2 regions of the Pantoea sp. CCBC3-3-1 genome follow, and region 2 is predicted to be linked to the other one. Evidence: predicted binding sites of a transcription regulator. Region 2 holds the regulator's gene; the other holds the start of a gene.
The links. The regulator PurR, encoded in region 2, represses purine synthesis genes. The targets are predictions, from matches to a motif close to CANGCAAACGTTTGCNTG.
Positions count from the first base shown of each region.

Region 1 (15,871 bases), 1.8 Mb from region 2:
CCAGCTGCGGTTTCACTGCTATGAAAATATGACGGTAGCGGATGTCGATGCCTTGCTGAAAAAGTGCGCCGTCAGCAGTCACGGCATCATCCTTAAAGCCATTAACGCGCCGGAACTGGTGCCGACGATCGAGAACCTGATCAAGCAACGGATACCGGTGGTAACGATAGTGACCGATATCCCTGACAGCGCCAGGCTGCGCTATATCGGCATGGATAATTATACTGCCGGAAAAGCGGCGGCTTATATGATGTCCAAATGGCTGAAAACGGAGAGCGGCTGCATTGCGGCCATTACCGGCAGCGAGGAGTTTATTGGTGAACAGGAGAGGATCGGCGGATTTATCAGCGGCATTGGGCAGTTTATTCCGCACTATAAAATTGCTGTGATTTCAGGCGGATTTGGCATCGATCGCCTGATGTATGAATGCGTCAGTCAATTTCTGCACCATGACCGCCAGATTGATGCGGTTTATACCGTCGGCGGCGGTAATTCAGGTATTCTTCAGGCGCTTGCTGAACAAAATATTAACCCCGGCGCATTTATCGGTCACGATCTGGACCGGGAAAACCGGGCGCTAATGCAGGCCGGAAAAATTGATGTGCTGATTGAACATAACCTCCAGCTGGACGCGCAGAATGCCTTTAAAACGCTACTGGCGTTTCACCGTTTTTTACCGGAAAGCGATAACCAGACGCCCTATTCCAGAATCAATATTATTACCCGTTTCAATATGTCTTTTTAAGGGGCGTCCGGCGAGGGAAGCCCCTCTGGCCGCTAGCTGTATTCCGGCTTCTTCCAAACCGTGCCCTGTTCATGGCTGTCGACCACCGCATCGACGAACGCCACGCCTTTCAGGCCGTCGTAAATTTGCGGAATATTGCGACCGGCCGCGTCAGGCTCGCGCCGTTCATCACGAGCGCGAAGCACTTCGGCAAATCCTGAATAGAGGTTGGTAAAAGCTTCAATGTAGCCTTCAGGATGACCCGGCGGCGTGCGGGTTCGGGCGCGGGTCAGCGCATCAAGATCGTCACGACCACGCTTAACGATCTGCGTGTTCCCGCCCAGCGGCGTATAAATTAATTCGTTCGGCTGCTCCTGAGACCACATCAGGCTGCCTTTCTCGCCAAAAACGCGCAGCCGCAGCGAGTTGGCACAGCCGATTGCGACTTGAGACGACCATAACAGGCCACGCGCACCGCCCTGGTAGCGGATCATGACGTGAGCATTATCATCCAGCGCACGGCCTTCAACGAACGTCGCCAGATCCCCCATCACGCTTTCCGCTTTCAGGCCCGTCACGTAGCCCGCCAGATGATATGCATGCGTGCCAATATCGCCCACAGAACCACCCCGACCATTTTTCCTGGGATCTACTCGCCAGGCTGCCTGCTGGTTATTCTGTCGCTCAACGCCTGTCGCCATCCACTCCAGCGGATACTCCACCTGAACTGTGCGTACTTTTCCGATCAGTCCCGCCTCGACACGCTGCTTTGCTTCCTGGATCATCGGATAACCGGAGTAGGTGTAAGTGACGCCGAGAAAGCCGCCCGTACGCTCGACCACTTCCGCCAGCGCCTGAGCATCCTGCAAGGTTGTGGTCAGCGGTTTTTCACAGATAACTGCGATACCGGCTTCCAGACAGGCGCGCGCGACAGGATAGTGGGTGAAATTAGGCGTGCAAATGGCGATAACATCCACGCCATCTTCGCGCTGGGATTCTGCGGCAATCATCGACTGATAATCATCATACGAGCGATCGGCAGCAATATAGTTCTGCGCGGCAAAAGCATGACCGCGTTCAGCGTTAATATCAAACGCCCCCGCCACCAGTTCGAACTGATTGTCGAGCCGGGCCGCAAAGCGGTGAATACCGCCGATATAGGCACCTTCGCCGCCGCCCACCATTCCCAGTCTGATCCGACGTCCTTTCAACGTTTTGTTCATGATTTCCCCTTAAAGGCCTAAAATTTTTCTGTTGAGCGAGCTGTCGGCGTAAGACTTGCAGAAATCATCAAATGATTTCCCCGTTACCCGAATGATGTGGTCGCTAATAAAGTTCGCCCCTTCGCGCGCGCCGTCTTCCGGGTTTTTAAAGCAGCACTCCCATTCCAGTACCGCCCAGCCATCAAAGCCATAGCCGGTCAGTTTGGAAAAGATGCCGCCAAAATCGATCTGACCGTCGCCCGGTGAACGGAAACGCCCGGCCCGACTTGTCCAGGGCTGATAGCCTCCGTATGCCCCGGTTTTACCATCCGGCCGAAACTCCGCGTCCTTCACGTGAAACGCTTTGATCCGTTCGTGGTAATGATCGATCCAGGTCAGATAATCAATGCTCTGTAACACCAGATGGCTGGGGTCATACATCATGTTGCAGCGTGCATGATTACCTGTTTTTTCCAGGAACCGTTCAAACGTCAGGCCGTCATGAAGGTCTTCTGTTGGATGGATCTCATAGCAAACATCCACGCCCTGCTCATCAAAGGCGTTAAGAATAGGGGTCCAGCGGCGGGCGAGTTCGTCAAACCCTTCTTCAATCAACCCTTCCGGCCATTGCGGATAAGGGTAAAGATAAGGCCAGAGCAACGTGCCGGAAAACGTCACGTGCCTGTCCAGCCCAAAGCGGCGAGAGGCTTTAGCGGCCAGCAGCAGCTGTTCGGTAGCCCAGCGCTGGCGCAGCTCGGGGTTGTTATGCACCTTCGCCGGCGCAAAGCTGTCCGCAGGTAAATTAAATGCCGGATGCAGCGCCACCAGCTGCCCCTGCAAATGACTGGCGAGATCGGTCAGTTCCAGTCCGTGCTTATCCAGAACGCCGAGGATTTCATCAACGTAAGTCTGACTTTCGGCCGCTTTATGCAGATCAATTAAGCGGGTATCCCAGCTGGGGATTTCAACGGCTTTAAACCCTTTCGCTGCCGCCCAACCCGCCATACCTTCAAGGGTATTAAAAGGCGCACTGTCGCCGGCGAACTGCGCCAGAAAAACAGCAGGACCTTTGATGGTTTTCATAATGACTCCTGATTAATAAAGGATACCTGTAATAGCCCGTAATTTATTTCGTCATAAAATTTTGATAATTTTCCGGCGTGACCAGCTGAAAAGGAATAAAGTTAATATCCTTTATGCTTTCGCCTTTCGAGGCCTTTTCCGCCATATCGACAGCACCATAAGCCTGAGATTTTGCATCCTGGAAAACGGTTACGGTTAGTAATCCGGCTTTTATTGACTGCAACCCATTTGGGCCGCCGTCCGTTCCGCCTACCAGAATATCTTTGCCAATTTTCATGCCGTTGCTTTTAATCGCCATCGCCGCGCCAATCGCCATTTCATCCGCGTTGGCGGAAAGAATATCGATTTTATCACCCGATAAAATCCAGTTATTCATCAGGTTCATCCCGTCTTCGCGCATCCATTTTGCCGTATCTTCAATCACCACATGCATATTCGGATGCTTAGCAATAATCTCTTTCGCGCCCTGAGTACGAAACCGAGTCGCGTCATTGCTCAGTAAGCCTTTCATGATGGCGACGTTCACCGAAGGGCGATCTTTAACCCTGTCCGCAAGGTATTGCATTTGCAGGCGTCCGGCTTCAATTTCATTGCTGCCAATATAGCTGACGCCATTTCCCATTTCGGAATCAGACGGCATACGGTTAAGATAAATAAGCGGAATTTTAGCAGCACGCGCGGCGTCAGAAACGTTTTTTGTCCCCTGAGTGTCAACCGGGTTAACAATAATGACGTCAACTTTTGCATTAATAAAGTTTTGCACCTGGCTTAATTGTTTATCTACTGCGCCTTGTGCATCTTCAAATTGCAATTTCATATCCGGATAGGTTTTCGATCTTTCAATGACGTAGCCTCTCAGCCGCGAAAGAAATACATCATCCATTTGGGCAATACTGACCCCAACCTGAAGCGCAAATGCCGACGGGCTGAGCGAAATTAATGCCAGAGACAATAAAATTATCTTTTTCATCATTACGATATCCTGTACGGCTGGGGGATATTACAGCCAGCCCCTCAATCGTTTTCAAATCGTTAAATCCAGGCGGATGGCCTGGAACCGGGCAGAGCAGACCGCAAGGCGGATGGTGGATTTCTATTCCAGCGTGACGACGCTGTGGGTATCCGCCGACAGCTGTGCAGCATCCGCCAGCTTCAGGGCGAGGCAGCCGTCCCGAACCGTAACCGGCATAGTCCTGTCATCAGCAACAGCAGTAATAAAAGCATCCATTTCATGACGATAGGCATCGGTATAGCGCTGCATAAAGAAGTCGAGCAGCGGCCCGCGTACTTCGGTTTCCGTCGCGCTGAAGCGACGAACGGGGGTTTCTCGCAGGTTATCATTCATCATCATCCCTGCCGAACCAAACACTTCCATGCGCTGGTCATAGCCGTACACGGCCCGGCGGCTACAGTTGATCTGGCACTGTTTCCCGGATGCTGTGCGCATCTGCACCATGACCGTGTCGTAATCGCCCAGCGCTTCCAGCGAGGGTTCAAACAGGCGGCTGGCAACGGCAAAAACCTCCGTCGGCTCTTCGCCCAAAAACCATCTGGCAAGGTCGAAATCATGGATAACCATGTCACGGAAAATGCCGCCGGAGGTTTTCAGATAGCCCATTGGTGCCAGGCCAGGATCGCGGCTGGCGATCAGCAACTGGTGAAAGTCGCCAATGTCGCCCTGCTGAATGCGACGATGCATCTCGCTGAAACCGGGATCAAAACGGCGATTGAAGCCCAGCATCACCCGATTCGCCTTATCGCCCAGCGCTTTTTCGGCGGCATACGCTTTGGCAATATCAAGATCGACCGGCTTCTCACATAATACTGCTTTGCCCGCTTTCGCCGCCGCCAGCATCAGATCGATGTGGGTATGCGTTGGCGTACCGATAACCACGGCATCAATATCAGGATGGTGGATCGCTTCCAGCGGATCGGCCAGCGCAATGCCGCCAAACGCCGCCGTCAGTGCCTGAGCGTTTTCAATTAACGGATCGGCGACGGCTGCCAGTATCGCCCCTTTATGTTGTGCAACGTTTGCAGCGTGCACCTGTCCAATACGGCCTGCGCCGAGCATCGCGACTCTGATCATTGTTAACTCCGGGTAAGAGGGTAATTATTATTTTTAAGGTGTCTGGCTCATCAGGTCGTCGAGCGCCAGCTGCTGATGATTGACCACCAGCGCGGTATCAAGCTGACCCGTGTAGAAATCGACTATATTGCTGGCGGCGGAAACCGACATACGCATCGCGGCTTCTGCGGTAAGGCCAGCGGAGTGCGGGCTGAGGATCAGGCGATCGCTTTGCGCCAGCAGTGCCGCGCTCAGATCCGCAGGCTCCTGCTTCAGCACGTCCAGCCCTGCTCCACCCAGATGCTCTTGTTGCAGCGCTTCGGCCAGCGCATCCTCATCGACGATGCCGCCACGCGCGGTATTAATCAGCAAGGCGCCGCGCTTCATCATTGCAAGCTCTGCCTTGCCGATAACCGGTTTTTCGCCACTTAGCGGCAGATGGACAGTGACGGCATCGGCGATCTTCAGGCCTTCCCCGATGTCACCCACGCGCTGCACGCCATGTTCGGTAAAAACGTCGTCCGGCAGGTAGGGATCGTAAGCGATAACTTCCATGCGAAAACTGGCTGCCAGGCGAGCGACTTCCCGTCCGATACGACCAAATCCCAGTACGAACAGCCTCCGGCCTGCCACTTCAACCGCTGAAAAACCGTTGCGGCAGTTCCATTCACCCTGACGGATGCTGCGGTCGAAGTAGCAAACACGTTTCGCCACGGCCAGCAGCAGCGTTAGCGTATGCTCGGCGACCGAGAGCGAATTGACGTTGCCGACCACCGTCAGCGGAATGTTGCGTTCAGTTAGTGCATTTACATCAACCGAGTCAAAGCCCACGCCGTGACGGGAAACAATCTGCAACCGATCGGCGGCTGCAATCTCTTTAGCGGTCAGCAGCTGCGTGCGGATCAGCAGGGCATCCGCCTCGGCGAGATAAGGCGCGTAGCTTTCCACGCTAACCTCCGGCACCAGATGAAAAGTGAAGCCCGGCGCGTTACGCAGCACATCCAGCCCGGCCTGGTGAATTTTTCCTGCAACCAGTACATGCGGCATATCAGTAGCCTCCTGACTGAGCCGGAGGCGCTGTACGCTGTCCGTCATTCAGCTCGCGAAACTGCTGGACGCTGGCGGCGGCGGCGGTGCGAAGCAGCTGGACGTCGTTCGAGACGGTGACCAGGTCGAATCCCCATTCCGCTGCTTTAGCCGCATAGGCTGCGGTGCCATTGTGCAGGCCCGCTTTTTTACCGGCACGATGCGCGGCGTCGAGAACGTGTTTGATCGCCGCAACAATGTCCGGCTCATCCCGATCGAAGCCGGTGCGGTATTGACGTCCGGTCAGGCCGAGCGTCAGGTCGGCAGGCCCGATATAGATGCCGTCCAGCCCCGGCGTCGCAACAATGGCTTCGATATTTTCAACCGCTTCGGCCGTTTCAATCATGGCGAAGCAGACGACGTGCTGGTCCGCGTGCTGACCGTAATCCTGCCCGGCTGAAATCGTCACGCGAGTCGGCCCAAAACTGCGGCTGCCTGCTGGTGGATAACGCACGCAGGAGACCAGTGCACGCGCCTGTTCTGCCGTACTGACCATCGGGCAGATAATTCCCCATGCGCCCGCATCCAGCGCTTTCATAATGATGCCCGGCTCCAGCCAGGGAACCCGCACCATCGGCGCCACGCCGCTGGCCCGCATCGCCTGTAACATCTGTTTCGCTTCTTCATAACCCACAAAACCGTGCTGTAAATCAATGGTGACCGAGTCATAGCCCTGTTCGGCGATAATCTCAGCGGTAAAGGTGTTACCGATACTCAGCCAGCCATTCAGCACGGTTTGACCGGCTTCCCAGCGCTGTTTGATGTTATGCAGTTTCATGCCTTCTCCTCACAGAACCACCTGGGCCAGTTTGACGTTCATGTAGTCATGAATGCCTTCCGAGCCGCCTTCACGCCCCATCCCGCTCGCTTTAATACCGCCAAAAGGCGCTTCGGCAGCGGCCAGCGCGTAGCTATTTATCCCCACCATGCCTGATTCAAAACGCGCGATGGTTTCACGAATTAATGCCGGATCGCGCGTAAACGCGTAGGCGGAGAGCGCAAAGTCAGAGCCGTTGACCCGACGCCACAGATCGTCCGTCTCCTTAAACGAAGTGATGGCTGCAATCGGGCCGAAATTCTCTTCCGCGATAGCGAGCGCCTCGTCAGGAACATCCGCAATGACGGTGGGCGCATAGAAGAAGCCGCCATTGTTCTCGATGCGCTGACCGCCGGTGACGACTCTTGCTCCCCGTTTACGGGCATCCGCAACGATGCTTTCAATCGCTTCAAGACGGCGGATGTTGATCAGCGGGCCCATTTGGGTCTCTTTGTCCTGCCCGTAGCCGACCCTTAGCTGGCTGGCGCGGCTGGCGAAGCCTTCAACGAAGGCGTCATACAGGCTTTCATGCACGTAGAAGCGATCGCAGGTCACGCAAACCTGACCACAGTTGGCGAATTTGGTGGCGACCGACAGATCCAGCGCCTTCTCAAGATCGGCATCGGCATAAACGATCGCTGGCGCGTTGCCCCCCAGCTCCATGCTGAGCCGCTTGATGGTTGCGGCTGAGTCGCGGATCATCTGCTGTCCAAGCTGGGTTGATCCGGTTAACGACACTTTTTTGACCACGGGTGATGAAATAAGCGGTTCGTAAGTGGCCGAGGTTGGCCCCACCACCAGATTGGCGACGCCTGGCGGCAGCCCCGCTTTACGCAGACATTCAAAAATCATCATTGCCGAGCCAGGCACTTCGCTGGAAGGACGCAGCACAACGGTACAGCCCGCGGCCAGCGCGGGTGCCAGTTTGCGAGCCACCAGCACCACCGGAAAATTCCATGCGGTAAATGCGGCCACTACCCCTACCGGCTCGTGAGAGATTTCACACCGCCCGCCAGGCACGCGACTCTCGACAATTCGGCCGTAAATCCGCCGCGCTTCTTCCGCATGCCAGACAAACTGATCGACAGAAAGCTCCCATTCGCGTTTGGCCTGAGCAACCGGCTTGCCGCTCTCCTGTGAGATCACTAAGGCCGCCTGTGCGGTTGCCGCGATCATTTCAGCCGCTACACGCTGCAAGATATCGGCGCGCTCCCAGCCGGACGTCCCTTTCCAGCTGGCGAAAGCCCGATCCGCGCTGTGCAGGGCTTCTTCAGTATCCGCAACTGACGCGCCCTGAAGGGTGCCCAGCTGGCTGTTGTTACCTGGATCGATCACGCTGACCACTTCGCTACCGCTTCCCGTGCGCCATCTGCCATTAATAAACTGTCCGAAATTGTCATACATGGTGTGCTTTCCTCCGGCATCCGAGCCAGGTCGGTCAGACCGCCTGCTCATCGTTGCATCTGCCTGAAACGCTCCTGTTAAACGCGCAGAAACCGTCACAGCAGCATCAATATTTGCAATATTAGGATCACAGCAATAAAAATTGCAATAGCGTCAAACCGACAACTCCAGCTGCAAAAAGAACTTTAAAAACCTTAATAATCAATAGAATAAAAATAAAAAGAGTATTAATTTTTCATTTGAACTTTGAAATGAAATCTATTTTTTAGAGACGAATCACAAATTCCACTGGTAAATTTTCCCTGCCGCCAGCAAATGCGTTAGAAATAGTTGCATGCGAGTTTTACTTGCAATTTTTATTGCTGTAGCGTGCTGGCATGACTGGCAACTGCCTGAGAAGGAATGAAGTAATGGGAAAAGCGAAAGACGTTCAGGCTGCACCGAAGCCGCTGCCGCACAATACTTATGAGCAAATTGTTAATGAAATTACCCAGCGCTATCCGCAGCTGTCGGAGCGGCATCAGCAGGCCGCCCGTTATATAACGCAAAATCCTAATACGGTGGCGCTGGAGTCGATTAACGCCGTGGCGGCTAAATGCGGCATGCACCCTTCGGTGCTGGTCCGTTTTGCCCAGGTGTTTGGCTACAGCGGTTTTAAGCAGATGCAGGGCGTGTTTCAAACGCGGCTGGCGACGGCAGCGCCTGGCTATAACGAACGCATTACCGCGTTGGAAAGCGATCTGAAAAAGAATGATGAGAAAGGCAGCTTTGGCTTTCTGCAAAGCCTGGTCATCAGAGATATCGCTACTTTGCATGAACTGCTCAACAACGTGGCAGAAAAGGATCTGGATGAAACAGCCACGCTGCTTAAGAACGCCGAAACGATTTATATCGCTGGTCAGCTGCGATCGGAACCTGTCGCTTCCCTGCTGCGCTATATGCTGACCATGCTGAACCGGCGCGTGATCCTGCTGGACTCCGCGGGTGGCCTGGCCCCGCAGATGGCCAACAATATGCGTGATAACGACGTGTTGATCGCTATCGCCTTTCGCCATTATGCAAAAGAGGTGATTACGATTGCCGATGATGCAGGCGCAAGAAACATTCCGGTGATTGCGATTACCGACGGCCAGCTCTCGCCGCTGGCAAAAAATGCTCAGGTGCTGTTTACCCTTCCTGAAGAGGAATACAGCTTTTCGCGATCGCTGGCCGCGCCGGTTTGCCTGGCTCAAAGCATTGCCATGGCGCTGGCAGCCGCATTACAGCCGGAGCACGAGCAGCCGCGAATTGAAACCATTACCGAAAGAGAAAAGCGCGCAGAAGGTCGTAAACGTAACCGCGCCTGATTGAGCCCATAAGATCCCCGCTATGACCACCGGGGATCTTATCGCCTGAATTTGCAACTTTTGTTGCATATGAAATATTTAAGCAATTAACGCTGTAACAATAAACCGTGATGCTGTTCTCTGGCGTCCTCTCAGAGTGAGAAAGATATGGCTACGATTCGTTGCACGACAGCTCAGGCGATAGTTCGCTATCTGAGTCAACAATTTACCGAAGTGGATGGCAAACGCGTTCCGCTTTTTCCCGGGGTTTACGGCATTTTTGGTCATGGCAATGTGACCTGCCTTGGCGAAGCGCTTGAAGCCGTTCAGGATACGCTGCCGACCTGGCGCGGCCAGAACGAGCAGTCGATGGGCTTTGCCGCGGTGGGTTTTGCCAAAGCGATGGTTCGCCGCCAAATTATGGTGGTCACCGCCTCAATTGGCCCTGGCACCACCAATTTGCTGACCGCCGCGGGCGTTGCGCATACCAGCCGTCTGCCGATGCTAATGATTTGCGGCGACAGCTTTGCCCGGCGCCATCCCGACCCGGTGATGCAGCAGGTTGAGCATTTCAGTAATCCCACGCAAACCGTCAACGATGCTTTCAAATCGGTCACTCGCTATTGGGATCGTATTACCTGGCCGGAACAGATCCTCTCTTCGCTGCCGCAGGCGGTGGCCACCATGCTGGATCCGGGCGAATGCGGCCCGGCATTTATCGGCGTTTGCCAGGATGTTCAGGAGATGGCGTGGGATTATCCGGAAGCATTTTTCCAGCCTCGTCTGCATTCGATGCCGCGCCCACGTCCGGATCGTCTGGTGCTGGCGCAGGCGGTCGAGCGCCTGAAACAGGCAAAACGGCCGCTAATTATTTCCGGCGGTGGCGTGCGTTATTCGCAGGCCGAAGCGGTGCTGGAAGAGTTTGCGCTGGCGCACGGTATTCCGGTGGTGGAAACCATCGCCGGTAAAGGCGCCTTTACTCACGATCATCCCGCGCATATGGGGCCGATTGGCATTTTGGGTTCAACCTCTGCTAACGAGCTTGCCGCTCATGCCGACGTGATCCTCGCCGTGGGTACGCGCCTGATGGATTTTGTCACCGGCTCCTGGACGGTGTTCGACCATAAAGCACAGTTTATCGCGCTTAACGCCGCGCGTTTCGACGCTCATAAGCACTTTTCCCTCCCGCTGGTATGCGATGCCCGCGAAGGTCTCAGTGAACTGCACACCGCGCTGGGCGAATGGGAAGCCGATGCCGCCTGGCTGGAAAGAGGCCGCAAAGCTTTTGCCGGGTGGAATGCACTGATCGCCGGACAGCAGGAACGCACCACCGGCAACGACGATCCCACTTATGCGCAGGTTGTCGGCGTGGTGAACGCGCAGGCGGCACCGGAAGATTACATTATCAGCGCGGCAGGCGGTTTGCCTGGCGAGCTGGTGAAGGGCTGGCGCGTCAAAAACAGCGGCACCTTCGACTGTGAATTCGGTTTCTCCTGCATGGGATATGAACTCTCCGCAGGCTGGGGCGTGGCCATGACCGAACAGGATCGGGATGTGTTCGTGATGATTGGCGACGGCACCTACATGATGATGAATTCGGATATCTATTCCAGCGTGCTCTCCGGCCATAAATTTATTCTGCTGGTCTGCGACAACGGCGGCTTTGCGGTGATTAACCGGCTTCAGAATGCCAAAGGCGGTGCCTCCTTCAATAATCTGCTGAAAGATTGTCGGGTCAAAGAACCCTTCCATGTCGATTTTGTCGCCAATGCGCAATCAATGGGCGCGCGGGCCCGTAAAGTCACCTCGCTGAACGAGCTGGAAGAAGCGATTCAGTGGGCGAAAGGCAACGATCGCACGACGGTGATTTGCATTTCTACTCATCCTTACAGCTGGACGCCGGGCGATGCATGGTGGGACGTCGGCGTGCCGGAAGTAAGCGCTCGTGAAAGCGTTAATGAAGCCCGCGCGGCTCATGTTGAAGGACGTAAAAAACAGCGGCTCGGCCTTTGACAGGGAATAAGAAAAGGGTGCTTAAAGCGAAACCCGGCATCGCGCCGATTGCCTGGACGAATGACGCTCTTCCCCAGTTGGATGGCGACACGCCGCTGAAGTATGCCCGTATTGGCTATAACACCCTGCACAGCGCACTCTGCGCGGCAGGATATCATCTCGTTCAAGGAGTCATCTGATGAGTCAGTTAACAGGAAAAGTTGCCGTTGTTACCGGTGGCACCCAGGGGCTAGGCGCCGCTATCGCCCGTCATTTCATGCAGCAGGGCGCCGCTGGCGTGGTTATCTGTGGACGAAATCAGGCTAAGGGTGAGGAGATAGCCGCCCAGCTGAGCGAAGCAGGCCGAACTCGTGTGGTATTTGTACGCGCCGATTTATCTTCTGTGGAAGATTGTCGTCAGGTTATTGCGAAAACAGACGAGCTGTTTGGCAAAGTTGACGTGCTGGTTAACGCAGGCGGCATGACCGATCGCGGCACCATACTGGACACTGAGCCGGAGCTGTTCGACAAGATGTTTGCAACCAACGTGCGTGGCCCCTTCTTCCTGATGCAGGAGACAATCAAAATTATGCGCAGGGAGAACACTGAAGGCGCAATAGTGAATATTTGCTCCATGTCTGGCCTGGCGGGCCAGCCGTTTATTGCCGCTTACTGCTCATCGAAAGGGGCGCTGGCGACGTTAACCCGTAACACGGCCTACGCGCTTTTGCGTAATCGTATCCGCGTCAATGCGCTGAATATTGGCTGGATGGCGTCGGAAGGCGAAGACCGCATCATGAAGCAGTATCACGGCGCAGAAGACAACTGGCTGGAAAAAGCGGCGGCGGAACAACCTTTTGGCCGCCTGATTAAGCCCGAAGAAGTGGCGGAGGCCGTCACCTTCCTGGCCAGTACTGCCTCCGGCGTCATGACCGGTTCGGTAATCAACTATGACCAGTCAGTCTGGGGCGGTTATGACCAGGCGGCTTCTCCAGCAGCTCCGCTTTAAGGCATTGTCTTTCAGCCTGTTCAGGCAGGCTGAAAAAACCTTTAACGGTGCTTTCACTGGAGATTTGATGGACATTCAGCAAGTCACCGACATCCACTTTTTTTATCAACAGTTTCTGCTGCAAATCCGTTGCACCCGAATATGCCCACGGCAGCCAGCCTTAACCCCTGCTTATTTCTCCCTCTATCCATAAGATATCCTTATCGCAACATCTGGCCGGTCTGGCTTTACAACGTCGTTCAGGACGCGTTGCTCACCCTAAAATTCCATCCCTCCGTCAGGCAAACGATTACCTGGCGAGAAAAACGGCCGTTACGCCGCGACAGCGGATTCCGCGCATTAGTTCAGTTGTTAATGTGATCTTAATCACACTTTAGCGGAATTGAAATGAAACAGAGTTTGACATGTGTGAGCAATCTCTATTTCCTAAAGCGCGAATCACGGCACACTGCCGCGGCATTTGATACGGGTGTTTTCGGTTGTGAAAACAGTCCTTCTTCCTCACCGGATAACGACTTAACAAGACCATCTTGCAGGCAGCAGAAAATGGTCATTAAGCATGTGGTAATCTAATGAAATATAAATCTCTGATGGCTGGCGCCCTGGTTGCGCTCTCTTACAGTGCCGCTTCGTTTGCTGCAACCGATGAACCACAATACGTTTCCGACTGGTGGCACCAGAGCGTGAACGTGGTAGGAAGCACCCATACCCGTTTCGGGCCGCAGTTCAATAACGATGTCTACCTCGAGTATGAAGCCTTCGCGAAAAAAGACTGGTTCGATTTCTATGGCTACCTCGATCTGACCAACTTCTTTGGCGTAGGCAACTCAAATGCCAACGGCGTTTTTGACCACGGCTCGCCGATGTTTATGGAGATCGAACCGCGTTTCTCCATCGACAAGCTGACCAACACCGATCTGAGCTTCGGCCCGTTCAAAGAATGGTACTTTGCCAACAACTATATCTACGATATGGGCCGCAACAGCGATAACCGCCAGAATACCTGGTATATGGGTCTGGGCACCGATATCGATACCCATTCCGATATTGGTCTGTCGCTGAACGTCTATGCCAAATATCAGTGGGAAAACTACGGTGCGGCCAATGAAAACAGCTGGGATGGCTATCGCTTCAAGGTGAAATACTTCGTCCCTATCACCACCCTGTGGGGCGGCAAACTGGGTTACGTTGGCTTTACTAACTTTGACTGGGGTTCGGATCTGCGTGATAAAAGCGATGCGTCGCGCACCAGTAACTCTATTGCGTCCAGCCATATCCTGTCACTGGCTTACGACCACTGGCACTACTCTGCCGTGGCCCGTTACTTCCATAACGGCGGACAGTGGGCAGATGGACAGGAGCTGAATTTTGGTAGCGGCCCGTTCGAAGTGAAGTCTACTGGCTGGGGTTATTACCTGGTTGTCGGCTATAACTTCTAATTTCCTGAAGCAATGCTCAACCGCCAGCCGAATGTTCGCGCTGGCGGTTGCCTCAGACGCTACTCAGCCGTTTGCGACGAGTTTTGCGTATATTCTTTGTAATAGTGTTCCATCATCTGTCGCAGCGCCTTACCGATGGCGGCATATTCATATTCATTGAGATTCGCCAGCGAAATACGCCCCGCGGGTTTTAGCGTGCCAAACCCTGTTCCTGGCAGCATAACAATGCCGGTTTCCTCAGCAATGCGGAATAACAGGTCGGTGGGATTTAATGTCTTATTCACCCAGGCTGCAAACTCGTCACCATAAACCTGGCGCGAAATGGCCTCCAGATCCAGCAACGTGTAATAATCCACTTCTTCTTCACTTATGCTATGCGTAATACCCAGCTCACGGTAGAGCACGGCCTGACGGCGTCGAATAATTTCCGATACCGCCGCCTTGTATCCGTTATTGCCATCCATCAGAGCAAACAGGCTGAACAGCACCATCTGTATCTGTTGTGGCGTGGATAATCCGGCCGTATGGTTTAGTGCCACGCTGCGGCTATCTGCAACTACGCGGTCAAGGAAACTCAGTGCGGGGACGTCAGGCGTCAGGGAAAGATAACGTTCGTTAAGGCGATGCTTTTCAGCATCGTTGAGGTTACTGATTTTTTCATCAAGAATATTTTGTCGGTGGGTGGCAATAACGCCCAGCCGCCAGCCTGTTGCGCCAAAATATTTTGAAAAGGAGTAAACCAGAATGGTATTTTGCGGACAGATCGCAAAGAGAGATTTAAAATCGTTGGCGAAAGTCCCGTAAACGTCATCGGTGAGGATGATAAGATCGGGACGCTGCTCCACTATTTTAGTCATCTTTTCCAGCGTGCGATTATCCATTTTTACCGAGGCGGGATTGCTGGGGTTCACACAGAAGAAAATCTTCACCTCAGGATCTAATAATTTATCCAGCTCCTCATCAGGATACTGCCAGTTATTTTCCGGGGAAGCGTTGATCATAACACTCTCCAGCCGGTAATCCTCCAGCTGAGGGATTTCGATATAAGGCGTAAATATCGGTGCCCCCATCGCTACCTTGTCACCTGATTTCACCAGGCCATTGGTACGCAATGTATTAAACAGATAGGTCATAGCCGCCGTCCCGCCTTCTACCGCGAACAAATCCACGTCCTCGGCAGAGAGCATTCCGCCAATCATCTCTTTAACGATGTACTCACGGGTTATTTTTTCACTAATATGCAGCATCCGCGGCGGCACCGGATAATTAACGCCCAGAATCCCTTCCACCATTTCATGCAAAAAAGCCGAAGCGGAAAGGCCTAACTGATCGCGTACATAGCTGACGGCGCGCGATAAAAAAGCCACGCCTGGCTGTTCGTGGTTATTCGCCAGAAACGCGTCAAAACGGGCTTCAATGCCCTGAATCCTTGGTAAACCGCCTATGCCATGAGGAAGATAGGAGTAGGAGAGCTCAGCTTCTTCGGTGGCAAACAGACCCAGTCGCCAAAAAGCTCTGCGAGGAAGCGTCGCCAGAAAATTGGGATTGCCCCGACCCGCATTGAGCATCAGCCTGTCAGCCTTACTTGAGGCCAGCTCAATTAGCGCATCTTTTAATTCAAACGGACTCAGTGAAGCATATTTTTCATAGGGATTTGACATAACAAGGCTCTCTGTTGAGGAGTTCAGATTCACTGACAGGGATTAGACCAGCGCGACAATT
Region 1 covers NZ_CP034363.1:3,763,292-3,779,162, forward strand. The annotation lists gene EHV07_RS17585 (LacI family DNA-binding transcriptional regulator) at 1-745, shown strand, start outside; gene EHV07_RS17590 (Gfo/Idh/MocA family protein) at 778-1,947, opposite strand; gene EHV07_RS17595 (sugar phosphate isomerase/epimerase) at 1,957-3,009, opposite strand; gene EHV07_RS17600 (substrate-binding domain-containing protein) at 3,053-3,982, opposite strand; gene iolG (inositol 2-dehydrogenase) at 4,103-5,098, opposite strand; gene EHV07_RS17610 (hydroxyacid dehydrogenase) at 5,132-6,124, opposite strand; gene EHV07_RS17615 (HpcH/HpaI aldolase/citrate lyase family protein) at 6,126-6,941, opposite strand; gene EHV07_RS17620 (NAD-dependent succinate-semialdehyde dehydrogenase) at 6,951-8,384, opposite strand; gene EHV07_RS17625 (MurR/RpiR family transcriptional regulator) at 8,795-9,730, shown strand; gene iolD (3D-(3,5/4)-trihydroxycyclohexane-1,2-dione acylhydrolase (decyclizing)) at 9,878-11,722, shown strand; gene EHV07_RS17635 (SDR family oxidoreductase) at 11,901-12,710, shown strand; gene EHV07_RS17640 (nucleoside-specific channel-forming protein Tsx) at 13,283-14,149, shown strand; gene EHV07_RS17645 (bifunctional aspartate transaminase/aspartate 4-decarboxylase) at 14,209-15,810, opposite strand; gene aspT (aspartate-alanine antiporter) at 15,853-15,871, opposite strand, start outside.
Region 1: the regulator PurR is predicted to act here: its motif matches at 12,989-13,006, upstream of EHV07_RS17640 (nucleoside-specific channel-forming protein Tsx).

Region 2 (15,871 bases):
CTGTACCTGGATCCAAAACCACTATCAAAATAATGTCGCCTACGCTTTCTCGCTTGCAGGCTATACAGCAGCGATCATTGCCTTTACCACGGTGAACGTTACCGATATTAGCGACCTGTGGGATATTACTCAGGCCCGCGTCTGTGAAGTGATTTCCGGCATCCTGTGCGGCGGGCTGATGATGATGATTTTGCCCAGCACCTCCGATGGAGACACCCTGATAACATCGCTGAAGGAGATGCACGGTCGCCTGCTGGAGCATGCTAACCTGCTGTTGCAGCGTGAAACCACCGATAATGTTCGCAGCGCGCATGAAAACGTTATTGGGCAGATTTTGACCATGAATCTGCTGCGCATTCAGGCTTTCTGGAGTCACTATCGCTTTCGGCGTCAAAACCATGTCCTTAACTATGTGCTTCATCAGCAGCTGCGGCTGACCAGCGTGATTTCCAGCCTGCGGCGGATGCTGCTCAACTGGCCCGATCCTCCTGAAATCGTCTTCACCGCCCTTCAGCAACTGTTGACCGAACTGGCGCGCAGCGACTGCGATAAATATCAGCTCGCCCGCATCCTGGCGAGCGCGGCACCACAAGATAAAGGCGATTACCGCCATCATGCCTTCTGGCATCGGCTGCGCTACTTTTGCTGGCTGTATCTGAATGTCAGCCGCTGGCTACGCCAGTTCGAACGGGCCGATGCCGACACCTTGCTTTCGCCTCCGCCGGTTCCCGCATTAGCACGGCACAGCGACAGCGCTGAAGCCAGCTGGAGTGCGTTACGCACTTTTGTTGTCATCGTGTTGGGCTGCGCGTTTACGATTACCACCCAGTGGGATTCAGGCGATGCTGCACTGACTCTCGCCGCTATCAGCTGCGTGCTGTATTCTTCGGTGCCCTCGCCCACCAGCAGCGTTTCGCTGCTGCTTAAAACGCTGCTGCTGCTGTCCGTTTTCAGCTTTATCATCAAATTTGGCCTGATGGTACAGGTCAGCGTGCTGTGGCAGTTTTTACTTTTTCTGTTCCCGCTGCTGATTACGCTTCAGCTGTTTAAGCTGCAACAGAAAAAGCGTGCCAGCCTGTGGGCGCAGCTGATTGTCTTCGGCGGCTCGTTTTTAGCGGTGACGAATCCACCTGATTACGATTACCAAAGCTTTCTTAACGATAACATTGCTAAAGTTTGCGGCGTGCTGCTGGTTTGGGTGGCGTTTCAGATTTTGCGGCCCAGCTCGGATAAACGCCGCAGCCGCCGTCATATACGCGCGCTCAGAAGGGAGTTTCTCGATCAGCTAAGCCGGCGGCCGCAGCGCAACCAGAGTCATTTTGAATCGCTGATTTACTATCGGGTTAATCAGCTGAACAATAGTCGGGATGAACCGGCCCGCATCTGGCTTTTACGCTGGGGCGTGGTGTTGCTGAACTGCTCACATATCGTCTGGCAGCTGCGGGAATGGCAAACGGATTCCGCAACGCTTGCTATGCTGCGTGATGCCACACTGCGTAATCTGCAACAAATTATCAGCGTGAAGGGCGTGCAGCAGGATCCGCTGGATAACACCCTTAATGAACTCCAAACCATTGTTACCACGCTGGCGGCGGGCCATACTGCAAATGAGACGGAGCTGGCCGGGATCGTCTGGCGACTCTACTGCTCGCTCTCTCAGCTGCGTGTGGCACTACCTCAGTAAGCCGGCCGGTTTCATCCGGCAGGATAATTCCGGTAGCACGCTTTATACACTCAGCTTCCGCGATAGGTGGAATAGCCATACTGACTCAACAACAGAGGAACGTGATAATGCTCCCCGGTGTTGGTGATATGAAATTCCACGGGGATTTCCGGGAAGAAGCTCTCCATGTGCTGTGCCGAGAAATATTTTCCCGTCTGGAACACTACCCGGTAATCGCCGGCAGCCGCTGGCTGCGCTGGCCACAACGCGGGAATACGGCCTTCTTGATCCGTGGTTGCTGCATTAAGCTTTTTCCAGCCATCACTCTGCTTTTGTTCGAGGGTAACTTCCACGCCAGAAGCGGGTTTGCCAGTCTGCTGGTTAAGGATATGGACGCTTAACAGATTTTTGGCCTGACCCAGCGCGGGCAGCGACAGTGCCATAACAAGAGCGGTAAAGATGAGGTTCTTTTTCATTTTTGGTTTCCATTATTTTCGACCAGTACAGCATAACCTGCAACGGATACCGTCCACCTGACAGCAGCATGACATTATTGTCATATTGCGCTAATCAGCAGGACAAATTACTGACCCCATGGCAGACTTGCCTGATGAAAATACTCCTCATTGAAGACAACCAAAAAGCCCGTGACTGGGTAAGTAAAGGACTACAGGAAGCGGGTTACGTAGTGGACGCGGTGGGTGATGGACGAGACGGCCTGCACCTTGCGCTGGAAGGGAACTATAGCCTGATCGTTCTGGATATTATGCTGCCAGGCCTGGACGGGTGGCAGATACTGCAACTGCTCAGAACCACCCGCCCGGTTCCGGTTATTTGTCTTACGGCAAGAGACTCCGTAGACGATCGAATCCGTGGTCTGGAACTGGGTGCCAACGATTATCTGGTGAAACCCTTCTCTTTTGCTGAGCTTCTGGCTCGCGTACGTTCGCAGCTGCGGCAACATAATGTCGCCGATACGACATTAAAAGTGGCGGATTTGGAAATGGATTTAGTGCGGCAATCCGTGATCCGGGAAGGAAAAAGTATCGCATTAACCCGACGAGAATTTGCGCTACTGTGGCTGCTGGCTACCCGGGCCGGGGAGATCGTGCCACGAACGTTAATTGCCAGTGAAGTATGGGGCATTAACTACGATAACGAGACCAATACCGTCGACGTCGCTATCCGCCGGTTACGCCGTAAGATGGACGACCCTTACAGGCATAAACTGATTACCACCGTGCGTGGTATGGGATATTGCCTGTCGGCGAATGGGGAACGGAATGCTTAGGATATCCCTGACGCTCAGGCTGACGATAGTCTTTATTGTCCTTGTTACGCTGGCCTGCACCGGCATCACCTTTACGCTATATCGGGCGCTGGAAAATGAGCTGATATGGCGTGACGAGCAGACGCTGATTAACCGTGGCGCTCAGCTGAGACAACTCCTGCTGGATGGTGCTGAACCTGCTTCGTTACCGCTTTACTTCAACCGTATGGTTGATACCCACCAGGATATTCTTGTCATTCATCCTGCACGGGGCAAGGATGTGGCTATCAACCATACGGGCATCACGCTGCCCCCGGTTGCGACTTTACCTGTAGAACAGGCTGCAACGGCCAGGGCGCTTTATCGCTCGCGGGTTAATAACGGCGATGAAATCACTATTCTGGGTCTGCAGGGCAGTTTTGACGGCCTGCCGGTCACTATTGTTGTAGCCAGAATAAACAGTGAAAGAGCCAGGGTTCTGGCCAGCTATCGGCAAAAGAGTTTTTTTGTCAGCCTTGCGGCGGTGTTGCTGAGCGCCATTCTCAGCCCCCTGCTTATTCGCCGGAGTTTACGGGCAATAAAGATGCTCAGTGAAATTACCGCGACGACAAAGGCGGACCAGCTAAATCAGCCAGTGCCGGTTAGCACACTGCCTGCCGAACTCCTGCCGCTGGGCAATGCGATGAACGTAATGCGCCACCGGCTGGCCGAAGACTTTGCTCGTCTGAACCAGTTCGCCGACGATCTCGCCCATGAGCTCCGCACGCCCGTTAATATTCTGTTAGGGCAAAATCAGGTGGCGCTTATTCAAAAACGCACACCCGAACACTACCAGCAGCTCATTGAGGGCAATATCGAAGAGCTGGAAAACCTGTCACGGCTGACGGATAACATTCTTTTTTTATCACGTGCAGATCATCACAATATCACTCTGCAAAAAGCGCATTGGCCGTTACACGATATGCTGGAGAACATTATCGATTTCATGGACTCTCTGGCTGAGGAGCATACTGTCAGCCTGAACCTGGACGCTTCGGGGTGGGTCTTTGCGGATAAGATACTTTTCCAGCGAGCAGTAATAAATTTGTTAACTAACGCTATCCGGCATGCACCCATGCAGAGTCAAATCACCCTTCGTGCCCGCTCAGATTATACTGCCGCCGAAGTGCAGGTTAGTAATCAGGGTCTGCCATTAACCGAGACTGAGAAGCTTTTCCGACGATTTTGGCGAGGAGACAACTCACGTCATACGCCCGGTTCCGGTCTTGGGCTCTCGCTGGTTAGTGCCATTGCGAAACTTCATGACGGGCGGTGCTGGTATCAACATTGCCGGGGGGAAAATGTTTTTGGAATCAGCTTCACTAATCACATTGATAAATAAAATAACGGCAGAAAACGGCCCTCTGACAGACCGCTTTCTGGCATTCACTCACTTCACTGCTGTCCATTTTCGCTTCTTTTAGCGAAAAAAATGTTGTGCAGCCGTTATTCAGATAACGCCACAGGCAAATCTTCCGCCTCCGCCGCCCAACGGTTGAGGATGATCGGAATGGTTATCGCCACCCACGTGCACCATCAACGCTTTACCTTTTACTTCCGACAGTTTTTTAAGGCGGGGTGCAAGAACAGGATACGTTGAGGTGCCGTCATCCGTAACAAACAGTGCCGGTAAATCGCCTAAATGGCCGGGTTGCCATGGCCCCAGGTGCTTCCCGGTTTTTTCCGGGTCAAGATGTCCGCCCGCTGCGCCAGCGGCAACCACTTTACCGTCCGTTGTTTTCGGCTCGCAGCTCCCGTTAGCATGGACGTGAAAGCCGTGAATGCCCGGCGGTAGCGCTTTCAGCTGGGGCGTAAAACTCAGGCCGTAAGGTGTTTCATCAATGGTGACAAAGCCAATGCTCTCTCCGGCTCCTTTTTCGGTAGCCAGCTTGATCTCTACTTTTTCGCTGGCGGCATGCGCCAGCCCGCACAGCCCGAGAGATAACACCAGTAAATTAATGCGTTTCATACGCTTTCCTCAACAGTCTTTAAGAGCTTTAAGTCTGAACAGAATTCCGGAAAACGCCTGAAAAAAAGCGCATAAAGATAAGTAAAATTTTCAGAAAAGTGACGGCTGTTCAGGATCGGCCGGCGATTCAGGTTTATGGATGCGCTGCAATCTTTGATAGCGTAACCGACATAAACGCAGTATCTCGCGCTTTTGCGTATCGCTAAATGCCATCCAGTTAAAGCGCTCTTCCCGGCTACGCATGCACCCACGGCAGTAGCCTCGTTCGTCAGCCTGACAAATACCCCGGCAGGGACTGGGTACGGGAAAAAATTCTAATTGTTCGGCCACGTCGGCTCCCGGTTAGTGAACGCCCTTCTATTCAAGTTCCTCTGCGCGTTTCCGGCAAGTTAATCGTGACGCAAGTCGTCCAGGCCAACAAGCGTCTCGTTTGTGAACCCAATAACAGAGTTATAAATTTTATAATGGATCTGATAATTGTTTAGCAATTATTAAGGTTTAGTTAATGTAATACCGCTATGCTGATCGAAGAATCTTCCGTGACTGGGCTGCCATGAACCTGCTGAGAAAGTTACACTGTAACGAAAACACCTTTAACCTCTTAATGGCTTTTTTCTTTACCTTTATTCTTAATGCCGTTTTCCTCTTTCATGCCTGGGAAACGATTCCCTACCAGAAACTGCGGGACTATTTGTTCGCTGCTACGATCCCGCTGGTATTGTTCAGCGCCTTTTTATTTATTTTCAGCGTGGCTGCCCTGCCCTGGATACGTAAGCCCCTGCTGATGGTGCTGGTAATAGCCAGCGCGGCAGCAAACTATTTTATCTACAGTTTTGGCACGGTTATCGACACGAATATGATTCAGAACGTGTTTGAGACCGACATGCAGGAAGCGGCCGCATTGTTCAGTCTGCGTTACGTCATTTGGCTAATGGCCGCAGGCATAATACCCGCCCTGGCGATATTACTGGTAAAGATAAAAACCCGTCATCCCTGGTGGATGAATATCGCCTTTCGCGCTATAACCGCGCTGGTTTCCATATTGGTTATCTTGCTTGTCGCCGCATTATTCTATAAAGATTACGCGTCACTGGTGCGCAACAATAAAGGCCTGGTAAAAATGGTGACGCCCGCTAACGTGCTTAGCGGCATAGGTCATTATGCGGATAATCGCTGGTTTGCCGGGAATCAGACGCTGGTTAAAATCGGTGAGGATGCGCAAAAAGGCCCGCTGATTAGCGCCGAAAAGAAAAAGACCCTGGTGGTTTTTGTGTTGGGCGAAACGGCACGCGCAGAAAATTTTTCGCTCGGCGGCTATGCGCGGGAAACCAATCCAAAACTCAAGCAGGAGGGCGTCATATATTATCGCAATGCCACCTCCTGCGGCACGGAAACCGCCATCTCCGTGCCCTGCATGTTTTCCAATATGCCACGTGAGCATTACGACGCCAATCTTGCCCACCATCAGGAAGGCGTGCTGGATGTGATGGCCCATGCTGGCATCAATGTGCTCTGGCGTGAAAACGATGGCGGCTGCAAAGGCACCTGCAATCGCGTTCCCCATACCGATATGACCAAATGGCAGCTTAACGCCCTGTGTCAGGATGAATCCTGTCTGGATGACGTTTTGCTTTACCGGCTCAATCACTATATCGACAGCATTAAAGACGATACGGTGATCGTTTTGCATCAAATGGGCAGCCACGGCCCGGCCTACTTCCGCCGTTATCCCGCGACGATGCGCCAGTTCACGCCGACCTGCGACAGTAATCAAATTCAGGATTGCGATCATCAGGCGCTGGTTAATACCTATGATAATTCGATTCTTTATACCGACTCGATGCTGAGTGAGACAATCGGTCTGCTGAAATCTTACAGTGAGAAGTACAACGTGGCGCTAATTTATCTCTCTGACCACGGTGAATCGTTGGGAGAACATGGCATGTATCTGCATGGCGCCCCTTATGTTTTTGCCCCCTCCCAGCAAACCCATATTCCTTTGTTACTCTGGCTGTCGCCCGATTATCTGCGGACATATGGCATAAAAGAGCAGTGCTTACAGCAGGAAGCGCTCAGCTCAGATGTTTCACAAGACAATGTTTTTCATACGTTATTGGGCATGATGAACGTGCAAACGACGGTGTATCAGCCTTCACTTGATATGATCCGTTCGTGCCAGTCCTGAATCGGTGGATTTGTAACAGACCGATTGGTCTGTTACGCTACCTGCCATGAAGACGACCCGTTTTGATACTCGCGAACATATTCTGACCACTGGCGAACAGCTCTGCGTTCAGCGCGGCTTTCATGCCATGGGTTTGATTGAGCTGCTGAAGGTCGCGGGCGTGCCGAAGGGATCGTTTTATCACTATTTCGCGTCAAAAGAGGCGTTTGGCGTTGCTATGCTGGAGCGTTATTTTGCGCATTATCATCAGCAGCTGCGCGGCTACCTTGACGACCATCAGGGCGATCAGCGTCAGCGTGTTCTCGACTATTATCATCAGTCGTTGCAGACGTTCTGTCAGGAAAGCAGCTTTGCCGGCTGCCTGTCGGTTAAGCTTTCTGCCGAGGTTTGCGATCTCTCTGAACCCATGCGCATTGCGCTGGATGCCGGCTCTAAGGCGATAATTGCTACACTGACCTCTGCGCTACAGAAAGCGCAGCAGCAGCAAACATTGCAGCGGGTCAGTAATGCAGAAGATGTTGCACAAAACATTTATATGCTGTGGCTTGGCGCCAGCCTGCTGAGTAAAATTTCTCGCGACGTCAGGCCGCTGGAAAACGCCTGGCAGCAAATTAATCTGATGCTGCCAGCGCCGCTCTAAAAAAACGCTCGTTACTAGTCGACCGGTCTACCAGGAGTAACAATGAAACTGAATAAGCTTTTTACCCCGTTGAAAACCGGCGCGATCACCGTGCCTAACCGTGTATTTATGGCGCCCTTAACGCGTCTGCGCAGCATTGAGCCAGGCGATATCCCTACGCCCCTGATGGGCGAGTACTATCGCCAGCGCGCCAGTGCCGGGCTGATTATCACTGAAGCCACCCAAATCTCTTTCCAGGCTAAAGGTTATGCTGGTGCGCCTGGGCTGCACACGTCCGAACAAATTGCGGCCTGGAAAGCGATTAATGCGGGTATCCATGCAGATGGCGGACACAGTGCGGTACAGCTGTGGCACACCGGCAGAATTTCTCACACCAGCGTACAGCCAGAAGGTCAGGCTCCGGTTTCCGCTTCTGCCATTAACGCTGAAACCCGCACGTCATTGCGTGATGAAAAAGGCCAGGCCATTCGTGAAGCGACCTCTACACCTCGCGCGCTGGAACTCAATGAGATCCCGGGCGTGATTAATGATTTCCGTCAGGCAGTCATTAATGCTCGCGAAGCCGATTTCGACCTGGTTGAGCTGCATTCCGCTCACGGCTATCTGATCCATCAGTTCCTGTCACCCGCGTCTAATCAGCGCACCGACGCTTACGGCGGCAGCGTTGAAAATCGTACCCGCTTTGCGCTCGAAGTAGTGGATGCCGCGATTGACGGCTGGAGCGCAGACCGCGTTGGCATCCGTATTTCGCCATTGGGCCCGTTCAATGGTCTGGACAATGGTGAAGATCAGGAAGCCGCCGCGCTGTACTTTATTGCTGAGCTGGCGAAACGCAGGCTGGCTTATCTGCATATCTCGGAACCAGACTGGGCTGGCGGCAAGCCTTACAGCGAGGCTTTCCGTAAAGCTATCCGCCATGCTTACCCTGGCGTGATTGTTGGTGCTGGCGGTTATACGGCGGAGAAAGCCGAAGATTTGATCGAAAAAGGGCTGATTGATGCCGTTGCCTTTGGCCGCGACTATATTGCTAACCCGGATCTGGTTGAACGCCTGCAACAGGCAGCCCCGCTGAATGAGCAGCGCCCTGCCTTGTTCTATGGCGGCGATGCGGAAGGGTATACCGACTATCCGTCACTGGCCGACTGAACGTCAGCGGGCCAGCGCTGAGCGGCTCGCTGCACCCGATGAGATTTCCCGGCGTGATTATCGTCCGGGCGATTTCATCGCTATACTTGTTTCTTAGTTATCGGATGATAACGTTTTTTTAAAGAGGATGTTATGCGCTTACTTCACACCATGCTGCGCGTTGGCGATCTGCAACGCTCCCTTGATTTTTATACCAAAGTTTTAGGTATGCGCCTGCTGCGTACCAGCGAAAATGCTGAATACAAATATACGCTGGCGTTTGTTGGTTATACCGAAGAAAGCGAAGGCGCGGTCATTGAACTGACCTACAACTGGGGCACTGAGAAGTATGACCTGGGTAACGCTTACGGCCATGTCGCACTGGGCGTGGATGACGTCGCAGCGACCTGCGAACGCATTCGTAAGGATGGCGGCAACGTCACTCGTGAAGCAGGCCCGGTTAAAGGCGGCACCACGATTATCGCCTTCGTGGAAGATCCGGATGGCTACAAAATCGAACTGATTGAGAACAAGCACGCGGGTCACGGCCTGGGCGCTTAATCTTTCGGGGCGCCATTATGGCGCCCTTCTTCCTTCCTCTGCTGCATCCCGCCGTGAAATTTGCCATAATACGCGCTGCAATTTTTCCCCTGTGAGATCCTGATGTCTGAATCGAACCAACTGAACGCCCTCAGCAGCCGTTTTCGCGGTTTTTATCCGGTAGTCATTGATGTGGAAACCGCCGGTTTCGACGCCAAAACCAATGCATTGCTGGAAGTCGCCGCCGTTACGCTAAAAATGGACAGCGATGGCTGGCTGGAGAAAGACGAAACGCTGCATTTCCACGTCGAGCCGTTCGAAGGTTCCGTTCTGCAACCTGAAGCGCTGGCATTTAACGGTATTGACCCGTCGAATCCGTTGCGTGGTGCAGTCAGCGAATACGAAGCCCTACACGCTATTTTTAAACTGGTACGTAAAGGGATTAAAGATCAGGGATGTAACCGCGCAATCATGGTGGCGCACAATGCCACTTTCGATCTGAACTTTATGAACGCAGCAGCGGAGCGTGCCGCGCTGAAACGTAACCCGTTCCATCCTTTCGTCACCTTTGATACCGCCGCGCTAAGCGGATTGGTACTGGGACAGACGGTGCTGGCAAAAGCCTGTACCGCAGCCGGTATGCCTTTTGACAGCGCTCAGGCGCATTCAGCCCTGTACGATACGGTGCAGACGGCCGATCTGTTTTGCGAGCTGGTTAACCGCTGGAAACGCCTTGGCGGCTGGCCGTTGCCACAGGCCGAATAACTGACATAAAAAAGGGCGGGAAAGCAATTTCCCGCCCTTTTCTTTACTGATGAACTTATTCAGCCGCGTCAGAAGGATGCTTTTGCGCGGTTTCTTTGATCAGCTGCTGCAGTTCGCCACGCTGATACATTTCGATGATGATGTCGCAGCCGCCAACCAGTTCGCCATCAACCCACAGCTGCGGGAAGGTTGGCCAGTTAGCGTATTTCGGTAGCTCGGCGCGAATTTCAGGATTTTGCAGGATATCCACGTAAGCAAAACGCTCGCCACAGGCAGAAAGCGCCTGAACGGCCTGTGCGGAGAAGCCGCAGCTTGGCAGTTTTGGTGAACCTTTCATGTACAGCAGAATCGGGTTTTCTGCTATCTGGCGCTCAATTTTTTCAATCGTACTCATAAATGGCTTCCTTTAAGAACTACATGTCTGTTAATTGTAGCGAGTCTGGCCCGTTGATGAAAACGTCATTTTCAGCAGGGTTTTACAGCTAACAAGGCGATGGCCTGCGTTAAAATACCATTTCCCAGCCATCTGGTGTGCTGACTTTAGAAAAAAACCGCGCGAAACTGCGCAGATAAGCAGCTGATTCGGCTAATTTTTACAGCTTTTACGTGTTATGTATTCTTGAAACAAAAAAGCCTAACCCTTTGGTAATGAGTTCGATTAGAATTGTCCGAGCTGTCTGCCCTGGCGCAGATATCCCTAATTATCCAGGCTCTGGCCGCTGGCGGGAGCACAAACTGTTAATGGTAACGATGCGTTCACTCATTACGCTTATCATGCTGGCCTTTGCGCAACTGTTCCTGAATATGGCACACGCATCGCCCCATGCTCCCGTCAATGCCAGCCACCATAAAGTGGACAGCAACACGGCGGCACGTGAAGACGATCGTCGCAAACGCCGCCCGGTAAAATCAACCGGCACGAAAAAAGTCAAAGAAGTCACCGCTAAAAAAGCCCGAACGCCCATCCTGAAGAAGTATAAATTTAAAAAGAAAACCGTTCAGACCGCTGCGCTTCCGCCTAAAAAACGCTATGGCCGTCACTCACGCCACCCGGAAGCGGCTGAATCGCTGACGGAAAATTCTGCTACAGCGCCCCTTAAGCTCAGCAAAGCGCACCGTGTTCGCTATCAGAAAGCGCGCGAAACCGCGATGAGCAAACTCATGGGCCAGCTCGGCAAACCTTACCAGTGGGGGGGGACATCGCCTAAAACCGGCTTCGACTGTAGCGGTCTGGTCTGGTATGCCTATAAAGATTTGGTGAAATTTAAAATTCCACGCACCGCTAATGAGATGTTCCATCTGCGTGACGCGGCGTCGATCAAACGCGATGAGCTGGAGAAAGGCGATCTGGTGTTCTTCCAGATTAACGGACGCGGAACCGCCGATCATGTTGGCGTTTACCTGGGGAATGGCAAATTTATTCAGTCACCGCGTACCGGCAAAGATATTCAGGTTACCGCCTTGAGCGAAGATTACTGGCAGCGTCACTACGTTGGCGCTCGTCGGGTAATGACGCCGAAAACCATTCGCTAACCGAGCCCGACGGGTTATACAAAGCATTAACACAGGCAAAGATTTTCCCCGTCGGGCCGTAAAAATCTCGTTTTCTCGCCCCAGCCTTGTTAGAATCCTTTTTTTGTTGCGCAACACGCCAGGAGGCCAGATTTTATCGGGCTCCGCGGCAGGCTTTTACCGCCTTTTTTTCCTTCCTGACGTATCCGGACCACAAAAAAAACGCCAACCAACGTCAGGTTTCTTTGTTACCAGGCAAACGTTTAACAAGATGCTTATCAGCAAGTTGCGATAGGCGCAGGAGTAGCTATTTCATGGCAACCATTAAAGATGTGGCTAAACGCGCCGGTGTCTCCACCACCACCGTGTCCCACGTCATCAATAAAACCCGCTTCGTCGCTGAAGAGACACGAGAAGCCGTCTGGGCTGCAATCAAAGCATTGCATTATTCCCCCAGCGCCGTGGCCCGTAGCCTGAAGGTGAACAATACCCGGACGATTGGCCTGCTTGCCACGTCCAGCGAAGCGCCCTATTTTGCCGAAATTATTGAAGCGGTGGAAAACAGCTGTTTTGCCAAAGGCTATACCCTGATCCTGGGTAATGCGCATAACGATTTGCAAAAACAGCAGGCCTACTTGTCAATGATGGCGCAGAAACGCGTCGATGGCCTGCTGGTGATGTGCTCGGAATATCCCGATGAGCTGATTCAGATGCTGGAAGATCATCGTAATATCCCTATGGTGGTGATGGACTGGGGCGAATCACGGGGTGATTTTACCGACACCGTGCTGGACAACGCGTTTGAAGGCGGCTATCTGGCTGGGCGCTATCTGATTGACCGGGGCCATCGCGATATTGGTGCCATTCCAGGCCAGCTGGAGCGCAACACCGGCGGCGGCCGCCATGCCGGTTTTCTGAAAGCGCTGGCAGAAGCGGGCATCACCCTGCGTGAGGAGTGGCTGGTGCAGGGCGATTTCGAGCCGGAATCCGGCTATCGTGCGATGCAGCAAATTCTTGCGCAAAAGCAGCGTCCTACCGCCGTATTCTGCGGCGGCGATATTATGGCTATGGGCGCAATTTGCGCAGCAGATGAGATGGGACTGCGTGTCCCGCAGGATATTTCGGTGATCGGTTATGACAACGTGCGCAACTCACGCTACTTTGCGCCTGCGCTAACCACCGTGCATCAGCCTAAAGAGCGACTGGGTGCAACCGCATTCAATATGCTGCTTGACCGCATCACCAGCAAGCGCGAAGAGCCCCAGACCATCGAAGTTCATCCAACGCTGATCGAGCGTCGCTCGGTCGCTGACGGCCCGTTTATGGATTACCGTCGCTAAGATTTTAGCCGGTTATCTGCTTTAATGCAGATAACCGGCGTTTCATTCTCACTCCGCCCGCTTACTCTTCCCGCAACCATTCGCTGTTCAGCGTTTCCGTTTCGCCGAGATAGTCCAGCAGCCAGCTCAGCGCCGGTGATGCCTGTTGTTCCGACCAGCTGACGCAGCAGGGGCTGTCAGGAAAAGCAGGATCCAGGGTAATTTCGCGTAGCGTGCCGTTGCGCAACAAAGGCTGAGCCAGATGGCCCGGCACCATGCCAACACACAGTCCCGCCAGCAAGCAGTCAAACGCACTCTGCCAGTCCGGCACCACCAGCCGTCGCTGGTTATCCAGCGTCCAGGTCGTCCTTTTGGGTAGCGCCCTTGAGGTATCTTCCAGCAACAGCGAAGGCCATTCGCGAATCGCGTCCTCGCTGACGTGTTCCAGCCGTTGCGCAAGCGGATGCGCGGCCTGTACCACACATCGCCAGTTCAACGCGCCCATATTGCGAAACGCAAAGCGACCGCCAACGGGTATCGCCTGGGTAGCGCCAATGGCCACGTCTACCCGACCATCTGCCAGCGCATCCCAGACGCCGTTAAAAACCTCATGCGCAAGATGCAGCTCCATATCGGGAAAGTGGCGATAAAAATCGACCACCAGCTGACGGGTTCGCTCGGCTTTAACAATGCGATCGACAGCAATATTCAGCTGACCACGCCAGCCGTTAGCGACCTGCTGGCACTGGCGGCGAGTGGCAAGCATTTTTTTGATGACAAGACGACCTTCCTGAATAAACACCCTACCCGCATCGGTTAGGGCGACATCACGGTGTCGTCTTTCAAACAGCGGAACCGCCAGCCACTCTTCCAGCTGACGGATGGTATAGCTGATAGCCGACGGAACACGGTGCAGTTCAGCCGCGGCGGCCGTAAAGCTGCCGGTTCGCGCAACCGCATCGACCACTTCAAGTGAATGTTCAGACCACATTTTCTGCCTGCAATATTTTTGAACGCAAGAAACAAATAATACCGTTTCACAACCCCTTTGGCACTCAATTAGACTCCTGCCTCTTTGGTAATAACGGATACAGAGCAAAAAATGCCTTCGAAAGGATTTATTATTTACCTGGCGCTGCTGAGCGTGGCAGGTTTTCTCGCGACCGATATGTACTTACCCGCGTTTGGTGCAATGCAGCAAGACCTGCAAACTCAGCCGGGTGCAATTAGTGCCAGCCTGAGCATATTTTTGGCGGGTTTTGCGCTGGCACAGCTTATCTGGGGCCCGCTTTCAGACCGAATTGGCCGTAAACCTGTGCTGCTGATGGGATTGTCGCTTTTCGCCGTAAGCTGCCTGGCGATGTGGTGGGTTGAATCTGCTACCGTGCTGCTGGTATTACGCTTTTTGCAAGCCGTAGGCATTTGTGCAGCGGCTGTTACCTGGCAGGCCCTGGTTGTCGATCGCTATCCGGCATCCGCTGCAAACCGCGTTTTTGCTTCCATCATGCCGCTGGTTGCGCTCTCCCCGGCGCTGGCCCCGCTATTAGGTGCCTGGCTGCTGAACCATTTTTCCTGGCGCGCTATTTTTCTGGTATTGATGCTGATCGCCTGCGTGCTGTTAGTCGCTACGGCTTTCCTCTCTCCCGCCAGGCCAAAAGCTGACGACAAGGCGGCAGCTAAAATCGGGTTTTTCACTCTGCTTAAGTCGCCTGTATGGAGCGGAAACGTCCTGATTTATGCCGCCTGTTCCGCCAGCTTTTTTGCCTGGCTAACCGGCTCGCCGTTCATCCTCGCCGAACTGGGCATGACGCCGGGCGATATCGGCCTGAGCTATGTTCCGCAGACGCTGGCGTTTCTGGTTGGCGGCTATGGCTGCCGCACGCTGTTGAAACATACCGAGGGTGCGTCGCTGCTGCCGTGGCTGCTGGCGATATATGCGCTGAGCGTAGGCGCGTTTTTTATCGCCGCTCAGGTTGAAGAGCCTTCCACTTACGCATTGCTGCTGCCGTTTTGCGGCATGGCGCTGGCGAACGGTGCTATCTATCCGGTTGTGGTTTCAAATGCGCTACTGCCGTTTCCTCAGGCCAGCGGCAAAGCAGCAGCGCTGCAAAATACGTTACAACTGGGGTTATGTTTTGTTGCAAGCCTGATTGTGTCTACGCTGATTACCACACCGTTGTTCACCACCTCGCTGGTGATGCTGTCAACGGTTATTCTGGCAGGCGCAGGCTATTTGTTACAGCGTACCCGGACGGTAAAAACCACTTTCTCCAGCGCCCACGGCGAAAGTTAAGCCGCTGAAAGTATTTAGTTAGCACCCTAACAATATGATATTGAATATTGCCTGGCGTGAGCATATACTCATTTTCAGGCAATAAAATATAACAATTCAGTATCATTTTGAGTCCTGACAGGGTCGTCCGATTGTCCTTTCTTCACGGGTGCCTATCGCCCACTCTGCAGGTTTCTTTTCAATCCTCTGAAGCACAAGAAATCTGTCGTACAGCAAATACTGTGCGTTTTCTCACAAACCTTGAGAAGTTGACTATTCTTTTCTTAGGTTTCAATCACCCTAAGTGATGGAGAGGCTATGAGTTCATCGTGTATAGAAGAAGTGAGCCTGGAAGAAAATCAGTGGTACCGCATCGTGCAGGAGATGCTGCAGAAAGCCGGTGTTGAAATCAATGGTACTCACCCGTGGGATATTCAGGTCACTCACCCCGATTTTTTTAAGCGTGTCCTGCAGGAAGGATCGCTGGGGCTGGGTGAAAGTTATATGGATGGCTGGTGGCAATGCGAACGGCTGGATATGTTTTTTCACCGGGTGCTTGAAGCCAAACTTGA
Region 2 covers NZ_CP034363.1:2,001,273-2,017,143, reverse strand. The annotation lists gene EHV07_RS09640 (FUSC family protein) at 1-1,684, shown strand, start outside; gene hiuH (hydroxyisourate hydrolase) at 1,735-2,139, opposite strand; gene hprR (response regulator transcription factor HprR) at 2,274-2,954, shown strand; gene EHV07_RS09625 (heavy metal sensor histidine kinase) at 2,947-4,314, shown strand; gene sodC (superoxide dismutase family protein) at 4,423-4,941, opposite strand; gene EHV07_RS09615 (DUF1289 domain-containing protein) at 5,032-5,271, opposite strand; gene eptA (phosphoethanolamine transferase EptA) at 5,495-7,126, shown strand; gene EHV07_RS09605 (TetR/AcrR family transcriptional regulator) at 7,173-7,766, shown strand; gene EHV07_RS09600 (alkene reductase) at 7,809-8,912, shown strand; gene gloA (lactoylglutathione lyase) at 9,045-9,452, shown strand; gene rnt (ribonuclease T) at 9,555-10,196, shown strand; gene EHV07_RS09585 (Grx4 family monothiol glutaredoxin) at 10,252-10,590, opposite strand; gene EHV07_RS09580 (C40 family peptidase) at 10,947-11,729, shown strand; gene purR (HTH-type transcriptional repressor PurR) at 12,023-13,048, shown strand; gene punR (DNA-binding transcriptional activator PunR) at 13,110-14,018, opposite strand; gene punC (purine nucleoside transporter PunC) at 14,130-15,320, shown strand; gene cfa (cyclopropane fatty acyl phospholipid synthase) at 15,618-15,871, shown strand, end outside.